4 regions of the Citrobacter werkmanii genome follow, and region 3 is predicted to be linked to each of the others. Evidence: predicted binding sites of a transcription regulator. Region 3 holds the regulator's gene; each other region holds the start of a gene.
What was found. The regulator CRP, encoded in region 3, controls carbon source genes, mostly activating them, when cyclic AMP is high. The targets are predictions, from matches to a motif close to ATGTGANNNNNNTCACAT.
Positions count from the first base shown of each region.

Region 1 (4,190 bases), 1.1 Mb from region 3:
CGCTATTGGAGACTGGATGGAGGCGCGCGATCTGCCTGATGCTGACGGCGAGAGTTTCCGCAGCTGGTTTAAGAAACATCAGGCGCAGGAGAAAAAAAATGGATAACCGTACCGCATTTTTAAACACCGTCGCCCAGGCGTTGGGTCGCCCGCTGCGTTTCGAACCGCACGCGGATGCCGCGCCGGTTAACAACTATGCCAACGAGCGCCTGACCGAACTGAGCCTCGAGCAGCGCTGCGAGGCGTTTATCCAGTTTGCCAGCGAGGTGATGCTGGCCCGCTGTGAAATGACCCGCGAGGATCAGGCCGCAGACGCGGCGCTCCGCCTGTGTGAGGAGCTGGGGCCGCAACCGGTGGTACTGAGCGGCGACAGTCGGCTGGTGGAACTGGGCATTACCGAACGCTTACAGCAGGCATGCAACGCTGTGGTCTGGGACCCGGCGCGCGGTAGCGAAAATATTACCCAGGCCGAGCAGGCGAAAGTCGGCGTGGTCTATGCCGAGTATGGCCTGACCGAGTCCGGCGGCGTGGTGCTGTTTTCCGCGCCGGAGCGCGGGCGTTCCCTGAGCCTGTTGCCGGAGTCGTCGATTTTCGTGCTGCGTAAAAGCACCATCCTGCCGCGCGTAGCGCAGCTGGCGGAAAAACTGCATCAGAAAGCGCAGGCCGGTGAGCGGATGCCGTCGTGCATTAACATTATCAGTGGACCCAGTTCGACGGCGGATATTGAGCTTATCAAGGTGGTTGGAGTGCATGGCCCGGTGAAGGCGGTGTATCTGATTATTGAGGATTGCTAAGACAGGATGGAAAACCGCTCTGGCGCTACTGGCCAGAGCGGGACAGACGTTATGCAATCATGCTGATGATCAACACGATTATCAAACCCACCACGGAGTTTACCAGTTCCAGCAGACCCCAGGTTTTCAGCGTATCCTTCACCGACAGGTCAAAGTAGCCTTTGAACAGCCAGAACGAGGCATCGTTGATGTGGGTCAGGGTGTTGGAGCCTGCCGCCGTTGCCAGCACCAGTAACGCCGGATCGACGCCCACCAGTTGACCGGTTGCCGGGTCGAGGATGGCTGCGCTGATAATTCCCGCCGCCGTCATGGCTGAGACCACGCCCTGACCGGTTGCCAGACGAATTAATACGGTTATCAACCACGCCATGATGTACGGAGAAATATTGCCGTGTGACATCAACATGCCGATGGTATCGCCAATGCCGGTATCGATGATGGTCTGCTTCAGTACGCCGCCCGCGCCGATGATCAGGATCACCATCGCGATACTTTTCACCGCGTTTTCAAAGGCGTTCATGACCCATTGCATATCATGACCACGCGCGGTACCAAACAGCACGAAGGCAACAATCATGGCGATGAACATCGCAATCGGTGAAGAGCCGAGGAAGTTGACCACTTCCCACGCTTGTGTCCCTTTTACCAGCCAGATGTTGGCAATGGTGGTGGAGATCATGATGATCGCCGGGATCAGCGGCACCAGAATAGACACGCCGAATGACGGCAGATTGTTCTGGTCAACCGGGACGTCGGCTTTCATGAATGACGGCGTCGGACGATCGAGGTTGCCGAGGAATTTCGGCAGGATAAGTCCGGCGCAGATTACGCTCGGAATGGTTACCAGAATACCGTAGATGTAGACCATGCCCATGTCAGCGCCGTAGGCATTAACCAGCGCCACCGGGCCAGGCTGCGGCGGGAACAGGGAGTGCGCGGTGGTGGCGGCGGCAACGGCGGGGATCGCCAGCTTGAGGAACGGGATCTTCGCTTCCGCAGCAATAACGATCACCAGCGGCGCCAGCATAATAAACGCTACTTCATAGAACATCGCCAGGCCGAAGATCAGACCAATAATGATCACCGACAACTGCACATAGCGCAGGCCGAGGCGCGCCAGTAGCGTATGGGCAATCTGATGCGCTGCCCCGGAATCAACCATCAGCTTACCGATGACCGCCCCGAATACCACGATAATCGCCAGCTCTCCCAGCGTACTGCCGAAACCGGATTTCATGGTGTGCAGCAGCTCCATTAAATCCATACCCGCCAGCATGCCGACCGAGAGCGCCGCCAGCAGCAGGGCGACCATCGAGTTTATTTTGAATCTTAGATTAAGTACCAGCATCAGACCGATGCCGAATACGACCCACAGAATATTGAGAACGTGCATAAAACGTCTACCTTCTTTTGGTTGAACCATTATGATTTTGGTTGAGATGTTACATATATTGGTTAACCATTGATGCGATAGATGTCACATTGCGTTACATGTTTACATATTCACCGTGTATTTTTGCGGCGCACATAAGATCAAATCGGCTTTCATTGTGATTTGGTTAACCAATTTTGCCATTGAGGTTGACATGTAATACCAAAAGGAGGAATTTATGCGCCATATCGTCGAGTCCATAATGTAAACGAGGAACAAAACATGGAACAGACATGGCGCTGGTATGGCCCTAACGATCCGGTCACCTTAGCGGATGTGCGTCAGGCGGGTGCCACGGGCGTTGTCACCGCTTTGCACCATATCCCGAACGGGGAAGTGTGGACGGTTGATGAGATCCTAAAGCGCAAAGCGATTATTGAGCAGGCGGGCCTGGTCTGGTCGGTCGTCGAAAGCGTGCCGATCCACGAAGACATTAAAACCCGTTCTGGCAACTATCAGCAGTGGATCGCCAATTACCAGCAGAGCCTGCGTAACCTGGCCCAGTGCGGTATTCGTACCGTGTGCTACAACTTTATGCCGGTTCTCGACTGGACCCGTACCGATCTGGAATACGTCCTGCCGGACGGCTCCAAAGCGTTGCGTTTTGACCAGATTGAATTTGCCGCCTTTGAGCTGCATATCCTCAAACGTCCGGGCGCGGAAGCAGACTACACCGCCGAAGAAATTGCTCAGGCCAATGAACGCTTCGCAACCATGAGCGATGAAGACAAAGCGCGTTTGACCCGCAATATCATCGCCGGTCTGCCGGGTGCGGAAGAAGGCTATACCCTCGATCAGTTCCGTCAGCATCTTGAGCGTTACAAAGATATCGATAAAGCCGCGCTGCGCGAGAATTTTGCCGTCTTCCTGAAAGCGATCATTCCGGTGGCAGAAGAAGCTGGTGTGCGTATGGCGGTACACCCGGACGATCCGCCGCGCCCGATCCTCGGCCTGCCGCGTATTGTTTCCACCGTGGAAGATATGCAGTGGATGGTGGATACGGTCAGCAGCATGGCGAACGGTTTTACCATGTGCACCGGCTCCTACGGCGTTCGTGCGGACAACGACCTGGTTGACATGATCAAACAGTTTGGTCCGCGCATTTACTTCACCCATCTGCGCTCCACGCTGCGTGAAGATAACCCGAAAACCTTCCATGAAGCGGCGCATCTTAACGGCGACGTTGACATGTACGAAGTGGTGAAAGCGATCGTTGAAGAAGAGCAACGTCGTAAAGCTGAGGGCAAAGAGGATCTGATCCCCATGCGACCGGATCACGGTCATCAGATGCTTGACGATCTGAAAAAGAAAACCAACCCCGGTTACTCCGCGATTGGTCGCCTGAAAGGGCTGGCGGAAGTGCGTGGTGTTGAAATGGCTATCCAGCGCGCTTTCTTCAGCCGTTAAAGCAGATTTGCCGGTCACCTGTCTGACCGGCTTTTTCCTTTTCTCTTCCGTTGGTATTCCAACGGCTTCTGGAGTTCACGATGACAACGACAATTGCCAGTAGCAACCTGCCGGTTGCGCGTCCGGCGTGGGACAGTTCTCGCCTGCAATCCCGTATTGTTCACCTGGGATGCGGTGCTTTTCACCGCGCGCATCAGGCGCTGTACACCCACCATCTCTTAGAAACCACCGACAGCGACTGGGGTATCTGTGAAGTTAATCTGATGCCGGGTAACGATTGCGTACTGATTGAAAACCTGCGCAAGCAGCAACTGCTGTATACCGTGGCGGAAAAGGGCGCGGACAACACCGTGCTGAAAGTGATTGGCTCGATGAAAGAAGCGCTGCACCCGGATCTTGACGGTTGCGACGGTATTTTACAGGCCATGGCGCGCCCGCAGACGGCGATTGTCTCGCTGACGGTCACGGAAAAAGGGTACTGCACCGACGCTGCCAGCGGCCAGTTAGATCTCAATAACCCACTGATTAAGCACGATCTGGCGAACCCGACCGCGCCG
Region 1 is NZ_CP044101.1:885,630-889,819, forward strand. Features, by position in the region: gene FOB24_RS04920 (LutB/LldF family L-lactate oxidation iron-sulfur protein) at 1-106, shown strand, start outside; gene FOB24_RS04925 (LutC/YkgG family protein) at 99-794, shown strand; gene gntP (gluconate permease GntP) at 844-2,187, opposite strand; gene uxuA (mannonate dehydratase) at 2,449-3,633, shown strand; gene FOB24_RS04940 (fructuronate reductase) at 3,714-4,190, shown strand, end outside.
Region 1: uxuA (mannonate dehydratase) is a predicted target of CRP. The motif match lies at 2,260-2,277, and genes of this name have one in related genera.

Region 2 (4,190 bases), 510 kb from region 3:
CGCGTCGTCACTCTACCCGCGTACACAACGCCGCAGTGGAAAAACGTCTGGCGGCGATCACCGCCCAGGACAGCCAGCGCGCCAACGCTTACCCGGTTCGCGCCGAGGCGCAGCGTGCCCGCTTTAATCTACCGGCATGGCCGACCACTACGATCGGTTCATTCCCGCAAACCACCGAAATTCGCGGTCTGCGGCTGGATTTCAAAAAGGGCAACCTGGATGCTGGTCACTACCGTACCGGTATCGCCGAACATATAAAACAGGCGATCGTTGAACAGGAACGTCTGGGCCTCGATGTGCTGGTGCACGGTGAAGCCGAGCGTAATGACATGGTGGAATACTTTGGCGAGCATCTGGATGGTTTTGTCTTTACCCAGAACGGTTGGGTGCAGAGCTATGGTTCTCGCTGCGTGAAGCCGCCGGTGGTAATTGGCGACGTCAGCCGCCCGGAAGCGATCACCGTGGAGTGGGCGAAGTACGCGCAGTCGCTGACCGACAAGCCGGTAAAAGGTATGTTGACCGGTCCGGTGACCATTCTTTGCTGGTCATTCCCGCGTGAAGACGTGACGCGTGAAACCATCGCCAAGCAGATTGCGCTGGCGCTGCGTGATGAAGTGGCGGATCTGGAAGCGGCGGGTATCGGTATTATTCAGATTGATGAACCGGCGCTGCGCGAAGGTCTGCCGTTGCGTCGCAGCGACTGGGCCGCGTATCTGGCGTGGGGGGTAGAAGCCTTCCGCATTAACGCGGCGGTGGCGAAGGATGAAACTCAGATCCACACCCACATGTGTTACTGCGAGTTCAACGACATCATGGATTCCATTGCGGCGCTGGACGCGGATGTGATCACCATTGAGACCTCACGCTCCGACATGGAGTTGCTGGAATCGTTTGAAGAGTTCGACTATCCGAATGAAATTGGGCCGGGTGTCTACGATATTCACTCGCCGAACGTCCCGAGCGTGGAGTGGATTGAGGCCCTGCTGAAGAAGGCGGAGCAGCGTATTCCGGCGGAGCGGCTGTGGGTGAACCCGGACTGCGGCCTGAAAACCCGAGGCTGGCCGGAAACCCGTGCCGCACTGGCGAATATGGTGAAGGCCGCGCAGAACTTGCGTCAGGCTTAAAAACAAAACGGAGGCTAACGCCTCCGTTTTGATGATCGGTTTACCTGGCGATACTTATTTCTTCTCGCCGTATTGCGCGAACCACTCCAGCATTCTCTGCCAGCCATCTTTGGCGGACTCTTCGTGGTAGCTCGGGCGGTAATCGGCATTAAATGCATGCCCGGCATCGGGATAAACCACAATTTCCGCTTTTGCATTAGCGGCGCGTAGCGCCTGACGCATCGTTTCGACGGTAACCTGAGGAATACTGGTGTCCTGACCACCATAAAGCCCCAGAACAGGAGCGTTAAGATCGGTGGCGATATCAACCGGATGTTTCGGCGAGTTGAGGGTCTTATCGCCTACCAGTTTGCCATACCACGCTACCGCTGCTTTTAACTGCGGATTGTGCGCTGCATACAGCCAGGTGATGCGTCCACCCCAGCAAAAACCTGTGATCATTAATCGATGCGCGTCACCGCCGTTGCGGGAGGCCCAACTGGCGACGTGGTCCAGATCGGCCAGTACCTGAGCGTCAGGCACTTTGGCGACAAGGCCGCTGAGCAGCGTGGGGATATCGGCAAAGTCATTGGGATCGCCTTCGCGGAAATAGAGCTCTGGCGCGATAGCCAGATACCCTTCCAGGGCCAGACGGCGGCAAACGTCACGAATGTGTTCATGAATGCCAAAAATCTCCTGCACGACAATGACCACGGGCAGGGGGCCATCGGTCTGTTTTGGTCGTGCGTGATACGCTGGCATATCATCGCCTTGTGAAGGTATGGACGTTACACCGGCGATAATTGCGTTATCCGGTGTGTGAACCGTAGTAGACGTCGGTGGAGATACAGCAGGTGCAAAGCCAGATTGTCGTGTGGTCATGGTATTCTCCGTACCCTTAAATATTCAGCCAAAAAGCGCATTATTAACTATAGACATATGCAACGAACCACATTGCCTTAAACGGTCTATCTTTTGTGCAAGGCGTCCTTACATCACGTCGTTTATGTGATGCGTATCACTATTTCATGGTAATCGAATGCAATTGATTTACATCATGGTGATGTCTGTCACGAAAATTTGTTTATGCCTTCGGTAAAGTGTGTTTTTGCTTCTTCTGACAAAACCGATTCACAGAGGAGTTTTTATGTCTAAGTCTGATGTTTTTCATCTCGGCCTCACTAAGAACGATTTACAAGGGGCCCAGCTCGCTATCGTCCCTGGCGACCCGGAGCGTGTGGAAAAGATCGCCGCGCTGATGGATAAGCCGGTTAAGCTGGCATCCCATCGCGAGTTCACGACCTGGCGTGCTGAGCTGGATGGTAAAGCCGTGATCGTTTGCTCTACCGGTATCGGCGGCCCGTCCACCTCTATTGCCGTAGAAGAACTGGCGCAACTGGGCATTCGTACCTTCCTGCGTATCGGTACGACTGGCGCAATTCAGCCGCACATCAATGTTGGCGACGTGCTGGTCACCACTGCGTCTGTCCGTCTGGATGGTGCAAGCCTGCACTTCGCGCCAATGGAATTCCCGGCCGTTGCCGACTTCGAGTGCACCACTGCGCTGGTGGAAGCGGCGAAATCTATCGGTGCGACTACCCACGTGGGCGTCACCGCGTCATCTGACACCTTCTACCCGGGCCAGGAGCGTTATGACACCTTCTCTGGTCGCGTAGTGAGTCGTTTCAAAGGCTCGATGGAAGAGTGGCAGTCCATGGGGGTCATGAACTACGAAATGGAATCCGCAACGTTGCTGACCATGTGTGCCAGCCAGGGCCTGCGTGCCGGTATGGTTGCTGGTGTTATCGTGAACCGTACTCAGCAAGAGATCCCCAATGCGGAAACGATGAAACAAACGGAAAGCCACGCGGTGAAAATCGTGGTGGAAGCTGCCCGCCGTTTACTGTAATTCTCACTTCTGTTCAAAAAGGCCGACGTGTTCGGCCTTTTTATTTTGCGTAGTGCCTCGCAGGAAATTCCTTTTAAACTGGACGTTTATACAGCACAATTCTATTTTGTGCGGGTAAGCCGTTGCTGTAAGGGGGCGTTGTGGATATTTCAATTATGATGAGTGCTGTGTTGGCGTTAGCCGCAGGGCTGCTGGTGGGGTGGCTGGCGACAAAAGCGCGGGCCGATCAGATCCGTGCCGACCTCATCGAAGAGCGACGTGAACTGGATATTGCGTTAAGCGCTGCCCGGCAACAACTCGCACAGGAAGCCCACTGGCGCGACGAGTGCGAGCTACTCAATAACGAATTACGCAGCCTGCACAGCATCAACACCTCTCTGGAAGCCGATCTCCGTGAAGTCACTACCCGGCTGGAAGCGACGCAGCAGCATGCGGAAGATAAAATCCGCCAGATGATCAACAGCGAACAGCGCCTGAGTGAACAGTTTGAAAACCTGGCGAACCGCATTTTTGAGCACAGCAACCGCCGCGTCGATGAGCAAAACCGCCAAAGCCTGAACAGCCTGCTGGCGCCGCTTCGTGAACAGCTGGACGGTTTTCGTCGTCAGGTTCAGGATAGCTTCGGCAAAGAGGCGCAGGAACGTCATACTCTGGCGCATGAAATTCGTAATCTTCAGCAACTGAACGCGCAGATGGCGCAGGAAGCGGTAAACCTGACGCGGGCGTTAAAAGGCGATAACAAAACGCAGGGCAACTGGGGGGAGGTGGTACTCACGCGGGTGCTTGAAGCCTCCGGTCTGCGTGAAGGTTATGAATACGAAACTCAGGTTAGCATTGAAAACGATGCCCGTTCGCGTATGCAGCCCGATGTCATTGTCCGGCTACCCCAGGGGAAAGATGTGGTGATCGACGCAAAAATGACGTTGGTTGCCTATGAGCGCTATTTTAACGCGGAAGATGAATATACCCGCGAGAGCGCGTTGCAGGAGCACATCGCCTCAGTGCGAAACCATATTCGTCTGCTGGGCCGAAAAGATTATCAACAGCTTCCCGGGCTGCGTTCGCTTGACTACGTGCTGATGTTTATTCCCGTCGAGCCTGCTTTTTTGCTGGCGCTGGACAGGCAACCTGAACTGATAACCGAGGCGCTTAAAAATAACATTATGCTGGTCAGCCCC
Region 2 is NZ_CP044101.1:284,275-288,464, forward strand. Features, by position in the region: gene metE (5-methyltetrahydropteroyltriglutamate--homocysteine S-methyltransferase) at 1-1,124, shown strand, start outside; gene FOB24_RS02050 (dienelactone hydrolase family protein) at 1,179-1,985, opposite strand; gene udp (uridine phosphorylase) at 2,251-3,012, shown strand; gene rmuC (DNA recombination protein RmuC) at 3,153-4,190, shown strand, end outside.
Region 2: udp (uridine phosphorylase) is a predicted target of CRP. The motif match lies at 2,110-2,127, and genes of this name have one in related genera.

Region 3 (4,190 bases):
GGCTGATTGGTTGATTGCCTGATTGCCGGATGGCGGCGCGAGCGCCTTATCCGGCCTACAGGGTAAGGTGTGATTCGTAGGCCGGATAAGCGTAGCGCATCCGGCAGCCGATCTTAGCCTTTCATGTCCCGCAACCGACGGCTAAGCCAGATCCCGTGGTGGGGTCGTTGACGCCATGCTACCGACGAAATGGTGTGCATGGTGTTCAGATGCCCCAATATTCGCTGCAGATGCTGCTCCAGGGTGCTTAATGGACCGTGGGACAGCATTTCAGGCGCTTCGAGAATATTCACATCGCCCGAGCTTCCCGGTCCGTCATACTCCAGCCGCTGCTGACAGCGCTGGAGCGCAATCTCGCAGGACTCCAGATACCGCTGCGCCAAATCCGGCGTCAGCATCGTATGTTCCCTTGCCAGTGTGGTCATCGCGTTGATGTGTTCGACAATAAACTGGCTGTGCGTGACCCACAGTTTCATATCCGCCAGATAGTGCGAGTTGAATCCCGGCTCCTGCATTGCCTGATTCAGTGAGTTAAACAGCGTGTTATGCGCCTGGTTGACCCGCATGCGTTGATACGCCAGCGGCGTGGCCTGCGGATCGTTGCTGAGGATCAGGCGAATAGCCTCCTGGTCGGCTTCTAACGCATCGTGGGCGTTCTTACGCAACAGACCACTCTGCCACTGTGGCCACAGCCAGAGCGTGCCGCCAAAGGCGATTAAGCAGCCAATCACCGTGTCGACAAACCGCGGCACGATAAATTGTTCCCCGTTCAGCGTCAGCAGTTGCAGGGTGTACACCGCCGTAACCGTAAAGCCGACGGTGGCCCAGCCGTAGTTTTTGCGAATGATCAGATAGCTGCCTAACGTGATCAGCAACATGCCTGCCAGCGTGAAGCCTTCCTGAATATGAAAGTGCAATGTGACGCCCGCAATCACCAGTCCGACGAGCGTACCCACCGAACGATGCAAAATACGCACCCGGGTCGCCCCATAGCCATTTTGCGTGACGAACAGGATCGTCATCAAAATCCAGTAAGGTTTAGGCAGATGTAAGGCGCTGCCCATCAGGCTGGCGATACTCAGCATGACGCTGATGCGCCCGGCGTTACGCAGTGCCGGGGATTTCAACGACAGATAGTTTTTCAGCGCCGGGATCAACGGCAACCGCCGCTGTTTGTCCGCCATCAAATCTCGGGCATACAGCGGGCGCTGGGTCCGTAGCACGCGGGCGATACGGCTGAAGTGCCAATAGCAAAACTGTCCTACCGGATTATCCGGATGCTGGTTGGCGATTTTCTCCAGCGAGCCAATCTGCTTTTCCATTGAGAAACGGGTCGGTAATCGGTGATACAAGATATCATCGGCCAGGACGCGCAGGCGGGCGGCGACGGTGCGCGCGTTCCAGCGAATCACCTGTTCCGCGTGGCTTCGCTCGACCAACTTTTGCACCTCTTCCGGCTGATGCAGGCTAACTGAAATATGTTCCTGCAAATCGAGCGCTTCCTGAAAGGCACGCAACAGTCGCTTGTATTCATTATTGTGATGCGCCGACAGCATGTGCATTTGCTGGTAGCACTGGGTAATCAAATCCACCGCTTTTTGTTGACGAACCAGTAGCGGAGGCAGCGCTTTTTCTGGATCGGCATGCTGGGTCAGCAGACTGTACTTGGCCTCACAGTAATCGGCTAATTCGCGGTACAGCAGGCTAAGCGATTCACGCAGTGGCTGCTCACGCCACATCCAGAACCAGAACCAGTTGAACAGACCGTACCACAACGTACCCAGTGCATAGATCAGCAATGGCTCCCAGACGGGCATGTTCCCGGCAAGGCTTAGCGTGAAAATTGCCGCGATGAGTGAGGCTGGCAGCAGTCGCGCATGCAACGGGCTTAGCTCGGCGGTTACGCCAAGAATTAGCGTCAGGCCGGTGAGGATGAGCGGCAGTGGTATATCTTGCGCCAGCAGTAACTGCATGATCAGGCTGCAACCGGCAAACAGCGATGCGCCAATAACTAAACGTTTAAAAAAGCGTTTATGCGGGGTATCAAGACCGGCAATGTTGCAACAGGCAGGGACGAGGGAAAACAGAAGCCCCAGATGAAGCTGACCAATGATAAGACCGACGGCCACAGGTAAACACAGCACCAGCGTCTGCCGTAGTGCGTAGTTGATCTCGGGGTGATAAATCAGTCTTCGCCACATCGGAACAAACAAAAATGGCGCGCTACCGGGTAACGCGCCATTTCGATGGGATTAACGTGTGCCGTAAACGACAATGGTCTTACCGTGAGCGGAGATCAGGTTCTGATCTTCCAGCATCTTCAGAATACGACCAACGGTCTCACGGGAGCAGCCAACGATCTGGCCGATTTCCTGGCGGGTGATTTTAATCTGCATACCGTCCGGGTGAGTCATCGCGTCAGGCTGTTTTGCCAGATTCAGCAGAGTCTGGGCAATACGGCCGGTGACGTCGAGGAAGGCAAGGTTGCCTACTTTTTCAGACGTGACCTGCAGGCGACGAGCCATCTGAGAAGACAGGCGCATCAGAATATCCGGGTTGACCTGGATTAATTGGCGAAATTTTTTGTAGGAAATTTCAGCGACTTCACATGCGGTTTTGGCCCGTACCCAAGCGCTACGTTCCTGGCCTTCTTCGAAGAGGCCTAATTCACCAATAAAATCGCCCTGATTCAGATAAGAAAGGATCATTTCTTTCCCTTCTTCATCTTTGATCAGCACTGCCACTGAGCCTTTAACGATGTAATACAACGTTTCCGCTTTTTCACCCTGGTGAATCAGCGTGCTCTTCGATGGGTACTTATGAATATGGCAATGAGACAAGAACCATTCGAGAGTCGGGTCTGTTTGCGGTTTGCCAAGCACCATGCGCGGTTATCCTCTGTTATAAGCTGTCTCCAGAGCCAGAAAACGACGCTGCCTCTGGGTTTGCAAAAATGTGCTTCCCGCTACCTGGGAAGGGGGCTACTAAAAATATACTGCAGCCTGTAATGTGATGTCCTCTGCATACATGCAGTACGTCAATGTATTACTGTAGCATCCCGACTGTTTTAGCATAGCTTTCGCCGTGTGTCTCCTGGTGTCTCGCTTCAGCATGACGCAGGTCGCCTTCCGTTGCGAGAATTGTTATGTACGCGTAATCTGTCAGGAAAATTGAAACATTGGAGTTACGAAATATGCAAGCGCGTGTAAAGTGGGTTGAGGGGTTAACCTTCCTCGGTGAGTCCGCCTCTGGCCACCAAATTTTGATGGACGGTAACTCCGGTGATAAAGCGCCGAGCCCGATGGAAATGGTATTAATGGCTGCAGGCGGTTGTAGCGCTATCGATGTGGTGTCGATCCTGCAAAAGGGTCGTCAGGATGTGACCAACTGCGAAGTGAAGCTCACCTCTGAGCGCCGTGAAGAAGCGCCGCGTTTGTTTACCCACATTAATTTGCATTTCATCGTCACCGGCAACGATCTGAAAGAGGCGTCGGTCTCCCGCGCCGTCGATCTCTCGGCGGAAAAATATTGTTCCGTGGCATTGATGCTGGAAAAGGCGGTGAATATTACCCACTCCTATGAAGTGGTTGCTGCGTAATACGTGATGCCCGATAAGCGTAGCGCCATCGGGCACATTCCGTACCTCACTCTATCTTTTTACCTTCCATCAGTCGCTGAACCAGCGGCAGCATAATCAATTCCATCGCCAGACCCATTTTGCCGCCAGGTACGACTAATGTATTGATGTGGGAAATGAATGAGCCTTGCAGCATGGCCAGAAGCCACGGAAAGTCGATCCCTTCCAGATTACGAAAATGAATGACCACAAAGCTTTCATCCAGCGACGGAATGCTCTTGGCGGCAAAGGGGTTTGAGGTATCGACGGTGGGTACGCGCTGAAAGTTAATGTGCGTACGGGAAAACTGCGGCGTGATGTAATTGATGTAATCGTCCATTGAGCGCACAACCGAGTCCATCACCGCTTCACGCGAGTGTCCACGCTCGCTGGTATCGCGGGTCAGTTTCTGGATCCATTCCAGGTTAACGATCGGCACCACACCGACCAGAAGGTCGACATGCCGGGCCACATTTTGCTGTGGGGTGACGACGCCGCCGTGTAGCCCTTCATAGAACAGGACATCCGTCGGTTCAGGCAATGGCTGCCAGGGGGTAAACGTTCCCGGGACCTG
Region 3 is NZ_CP044101.1:4,711,105-4,715,294, reverse strand. Features, by position in the region: gene argD (bifunctional acetylornithine/succinyldiaminopimelate transaminase) at 1-6, shown strand, start outside; gene FOB24_RS23280 (YccS/YhfK family putative transporter) at 114-2,201, opposite strand; gene crp (cAMP-activated global transcriptional regulator CRP) at 2,253-2,885, opposite strand; gene FOB24_RS23270 (OsmC family protein) at 3,194-3,598, shown strand; gene FOB24_RS23265 (phosphoribulokinase) at 3,645-4,190, opposite strand, start outside.

Region 4 (4,190 bases), 2.2 Mb from region 3:
CCAGACCAAGCAGTTCGCGTACGCGGGTGAAGTCGTCAAAACCTTCTTCATCCAGTTGTTCGAGCAGATTGAGATAGTCTTCTTTATCCCACTCACTGCCTGGCAGAGAGAGGATCGTTTCGCGCAGATGCGTACCCATTGCGTTGTTGGCTAACCACAGATCTTCAGCCGGGTAGATGTCAGACATCCCCGGAACGATAATGCGGCAGGCGTATACCCCCAGATGTTCGTAGTCGGCGATATACACTTCTTTATCTTCTGCGTTGAAGATGGTCATCAGGGTGGCGAACTCTTCTTCCGTAGTGCCGGAGAAATTCCAGTCAACGAACGGATAATCAGCATCCTGCTTGAACAGATCCCAGGAGATCAGACCGCTGGAATCAATGAAGTGGGTTTCAAGGTTAGTGTGTTCAGCCACTTCTTCATCGTCGAAGGTTGGCGGGGTGAAGACATCAAGATCTTTCAGACCACGACCCTGCAGCAGTTCGGTAACGGTACGCTCCAGCGCAACGCCGAAATCCGGGTGCGCGCCGAAGGACGCAAAGCAGGTACCGTTGGCCGGGTTGAACAGGACAACGCAAATCACCGGGTATTTGCCGCCCAGCGAGCCATCGTAGGCGAAAATTGGGAAACCTTCCGCTTCCAGTGTGGCGATGGACTCCACTACCGCCGGGTAACGCGCCATCACCTCGGCCGGGATTTCCGGCAGGCTGATGCTTTCCGCGATAATGCGGTTCTTCACATAACGTTCAAAGACTTCAGACAGGCCCTGAACGCGCGCTTCGTTAGGCGTGTTACCCGCAGACATACCGTTAGAAACGTACAGATTGCCGATAATATTCATCGGAATATAGATAGTCTGGTTATCAGACTGACGGGTAAACGGCAGGCCGCAGACGCCACGATCTTCATTTCCGGATTGCAGGTCGATAAGCATGCTTCCGGTCAATTCGTTTTCTGGATCGTAAAACGCGCGCAGACGCGCATCCAGCAGACCTTCCGGCACGTCATCGTCTTCCGTCAGCGGGAACCATTTTTCGTTCGGATAATGCACGAACGGGCCGTTGGCGATGGTTTCGCCCAGCCAGAAATCCGCAAAGAAGTAGTTCGTAGACAGACGCTCAAAATATTCGCCCAGCGCGGAGGCCAGCGCCGCTTTTTTCGTCGCACCTTTACCGTTGGTAAAGCACAGCGCGCATTCTTTGTCGCGAATATGCACAGACCAAACGTTAGGCACAGGGTTCAACCAGGAGGCTTCTTCAATCTGAAAACCAAGGTCGAGTAATTTTTGCTGGAAGCGAGCGATGGAGTCTTCCAGAGCGGCATCTTTGCCGGGAATAAATGTTTGCGTCATGAAAATCACTTTTGTCGTACGGAAAGCGCGCAATGATACGGGTTTTCAATGAACGGCGCTATCGCCGCCGGAGCCCAGGCGTAAATAAAACTATTGGCTATGCTTTCACACAGTCAACAATGTTAAGAGCACAAAATGAAAGCATTCGATTTACAGCGTATGGCACTGGATAAGGTGCCAATGGAGTTTCTTGGTGAGGTTGCGCTGCGCAGTCTCTATACCTTTATATTGGTTTTTCTGTTTTTAAAGCTTACAGGGCGGCGTGGCGTACGGCAGATGTCGCTTTTTGAAGTGCTGATTATTCTTACGCTGGGCTCAGCGGCGGGCGATGTGGCGTTTTATGACGATGTGCCGATGATTCCGGTGCTGGTGGTTTTTATTACCCTGGCGCTGCTGTATCGTCTTGTCATGTGGCTGATGTCACACAGCGAAAAGCTGGAAGATCTACTGGAAGGTAAGCCAGTGGTCATCATTGAAGACGGTGAATTGTCATGGTCAAAGCTTAATCGCGCCAATATGACGGAATTCGAATTCTTTATGGAGCTGCGTTTGAACGGCGTAGAGCAACTGGGGCAGGTGAAACTCGCTATTCTGGAGACGAATGGGCAGATCAGCGTTTACTTCTTTGCCGATGAAGACGTAAAACCGGGACTCAGCATTCTGCCTAAACACTGTACACAGCGATTTAAGGTGGTGCCTGAAACAGGCGACTATGCATGTGTACGGTGTAGTGAAGTGGTGCAAATGAGCGCGGGGGATCATCAATTATGTCCGCGCTGCGCAAATCCAGAATGGTCGAAGGCCAGTCGGGCAAAACGGGTCACCTGACAGCGAAAATCTCGGTTTTTACCCGTCAATCCGATAGATTCTGTTGTGTGACCTATGACTCATTTTTACCCCGCTCAGTTTTACCCATTGCGGCGCGTGTCACTGAATGATAAAACCGATATCCACAGGAATAACTTATACCCAATGTCTGTCACAGGATTATCGTCAATGACAGGATGTTGATTGGATAACAACACAACGTGGTGAGGGGAAATGGCTCAGGTCTTCAATTTTAGTTCAGGTCCGGCAATGCTACCGGCGGAAGTACTTAAACTGGCTCAACAGGATCTTCGCGACTGGAACGGTCTTGGCACGTCGGTCATGGAAATTAGCCACCGGGGCAAAGAGTTTATCCAGGTGGCAGAGGAAGCAGAGCAGGATTTTCGCGATCTCCTCAGCATCCCCTCTAACTATAAAGTGTTGTTCTGTCATGGCGGTGGCCGTGGGCAATTCGCCGGTATCCCGTTAAATATTCTCGGTGATAAAACGACAGCGGATTACGTCGATGCCGGTTACTGGGCCGCCAGTGCGATTAAAGAAGCGAAAAAGTACTGCACGCCAAACGTTATCGATGCCAAAGTCACCGTTGACGGTCTGCGCGCTGTTAAGCCAATGAGCGAATGGCAGCTTTCTGACAACGCCGCGTACCTGCACTATTGCCCGAATGAAACCATCGATGGCATTGCGATTGATGAAACGCCGAACTTTGCCAGCAATGTGGTGGTTACGGCGGATCTCTCTTCTACCATCCTCTCCGCGCCGCTTGATGTTAGCCGCTATGGCGTAATCTATGCCGGGGCGCAGAAAAACATTGGTCCCGCCGGACTGACGATTGTTATTGTACGCGAAGATCTGCTGGGTAAAGCGCATGTTTCATGCCCGTCAATCCTTGACTATACCGTGCTAAATGACAACGACTCCATGTTCAACACGCCGCCAACCTTTGCCTGGTATCTGTCTGGCCTGGTCTTTAAGTGGCTCAAAGAGCAGGGCGGTGTTAATGCGATGAATAAAATTAACCAGCAAAAAGCAGAGCTGTTGTATGGCGTGATCGACAACAGCGACTTCTATCGTAACGATGTCGCGAAGTCGAACCGTTCACGTATGAACGTCCCGTTCCAACTGGCTGACAGCGCCCTGGATAAACTCTTCCTGGAGGAGTCTTTCGCTGCGGGTCTGCATGCGCTGAAAGGGCACCGTGTGGTCGGCGGTATGCGTGCGTCTATCTATAATGCGATGCCGCTCGAAGGCGTAAAAGCACTGACCGATTTCATGGTCGATTTCGAACGCCGCCGCGGTTAATCTGCTGTACTTTCATCCCCACAGTCCGCCTGTGGGGTTTTTATATCTGTTTTGAGAGTTGAGTTTCATGGAATCCCTGACGTTACAACCCATTGCGCGGGTGGATGGCACCATCAATCTGCCTGGATCCAAAAGTGTTTCTAACCGCGCTTTGCTGCTGGCCGCATTAGCAAATGGCACCACTGTCCTGACCAACCTGCTGGACAGCGACGATGTCCGCCATATGCTCAATGCACTCAATGCGTTAGGGATTAGCTATACCCTTTCCGCCGATCGCACCCGCTGCGAGATTATCGGCAACGGCGGCGCATTACATGCCGAAAGGGCAGTGGAACTGTTTCTTGGCAATGCCGGAACCGCAATGCGTCCGCTGGCCGCTGCGCTGTGCCTTGGCAGCAATGACATCGTGTTGACAGGCGAACCGCGCATGAAGGAGCGCCCGATTGGCCATCTGGTTGATGCGCTGCGCCAGGGGGGAGCCAACATTGAGTACCTGGAACAGGAAAACTATCCGCCACTTCGTTTGCGCGGTGGTTTTAGCGGCGGTCAGGTTGAGGTGGACGGCAGCGTATCCAGCCAGTTCCTCACTGCGCTACTGATGACTGCACCGCTGGCGCCGCAGGATACAACGATCGCCATTAAAGGCGAGCTGGTATCTAAACCTTATATTGATATCACCCTGAATCTGATGAAGACGTTTGGTGTT
Region 4 is NZ_CP044101.1:2,014,140-2,018,329, forward strand. Features, by position in the region: gene ycaO (30S ribosomal protein S12 methylthiotransferase accessory factor YcaO) at 1-1,354, opposite strand, end outside; gene FOB24_RS10230 (DUF421 domain-containing protein) at 1,490-2,182, shown strand; gene serC (3-phosphoserine/phosphohydroxythreonine transaminase) at 2,396-3,484, shown strand; gene aroA (3-phosphoshikimate 1-carboxyvinyltransferase) at 3,552-4,190, shown strand, end outside.
Region 4: serC (3-phosphoserine/phosphohydroxythreonine transaminase) is a predicted target of CRP. The motif match lies at 2,228-2,245, and genes of this name have one in related genera.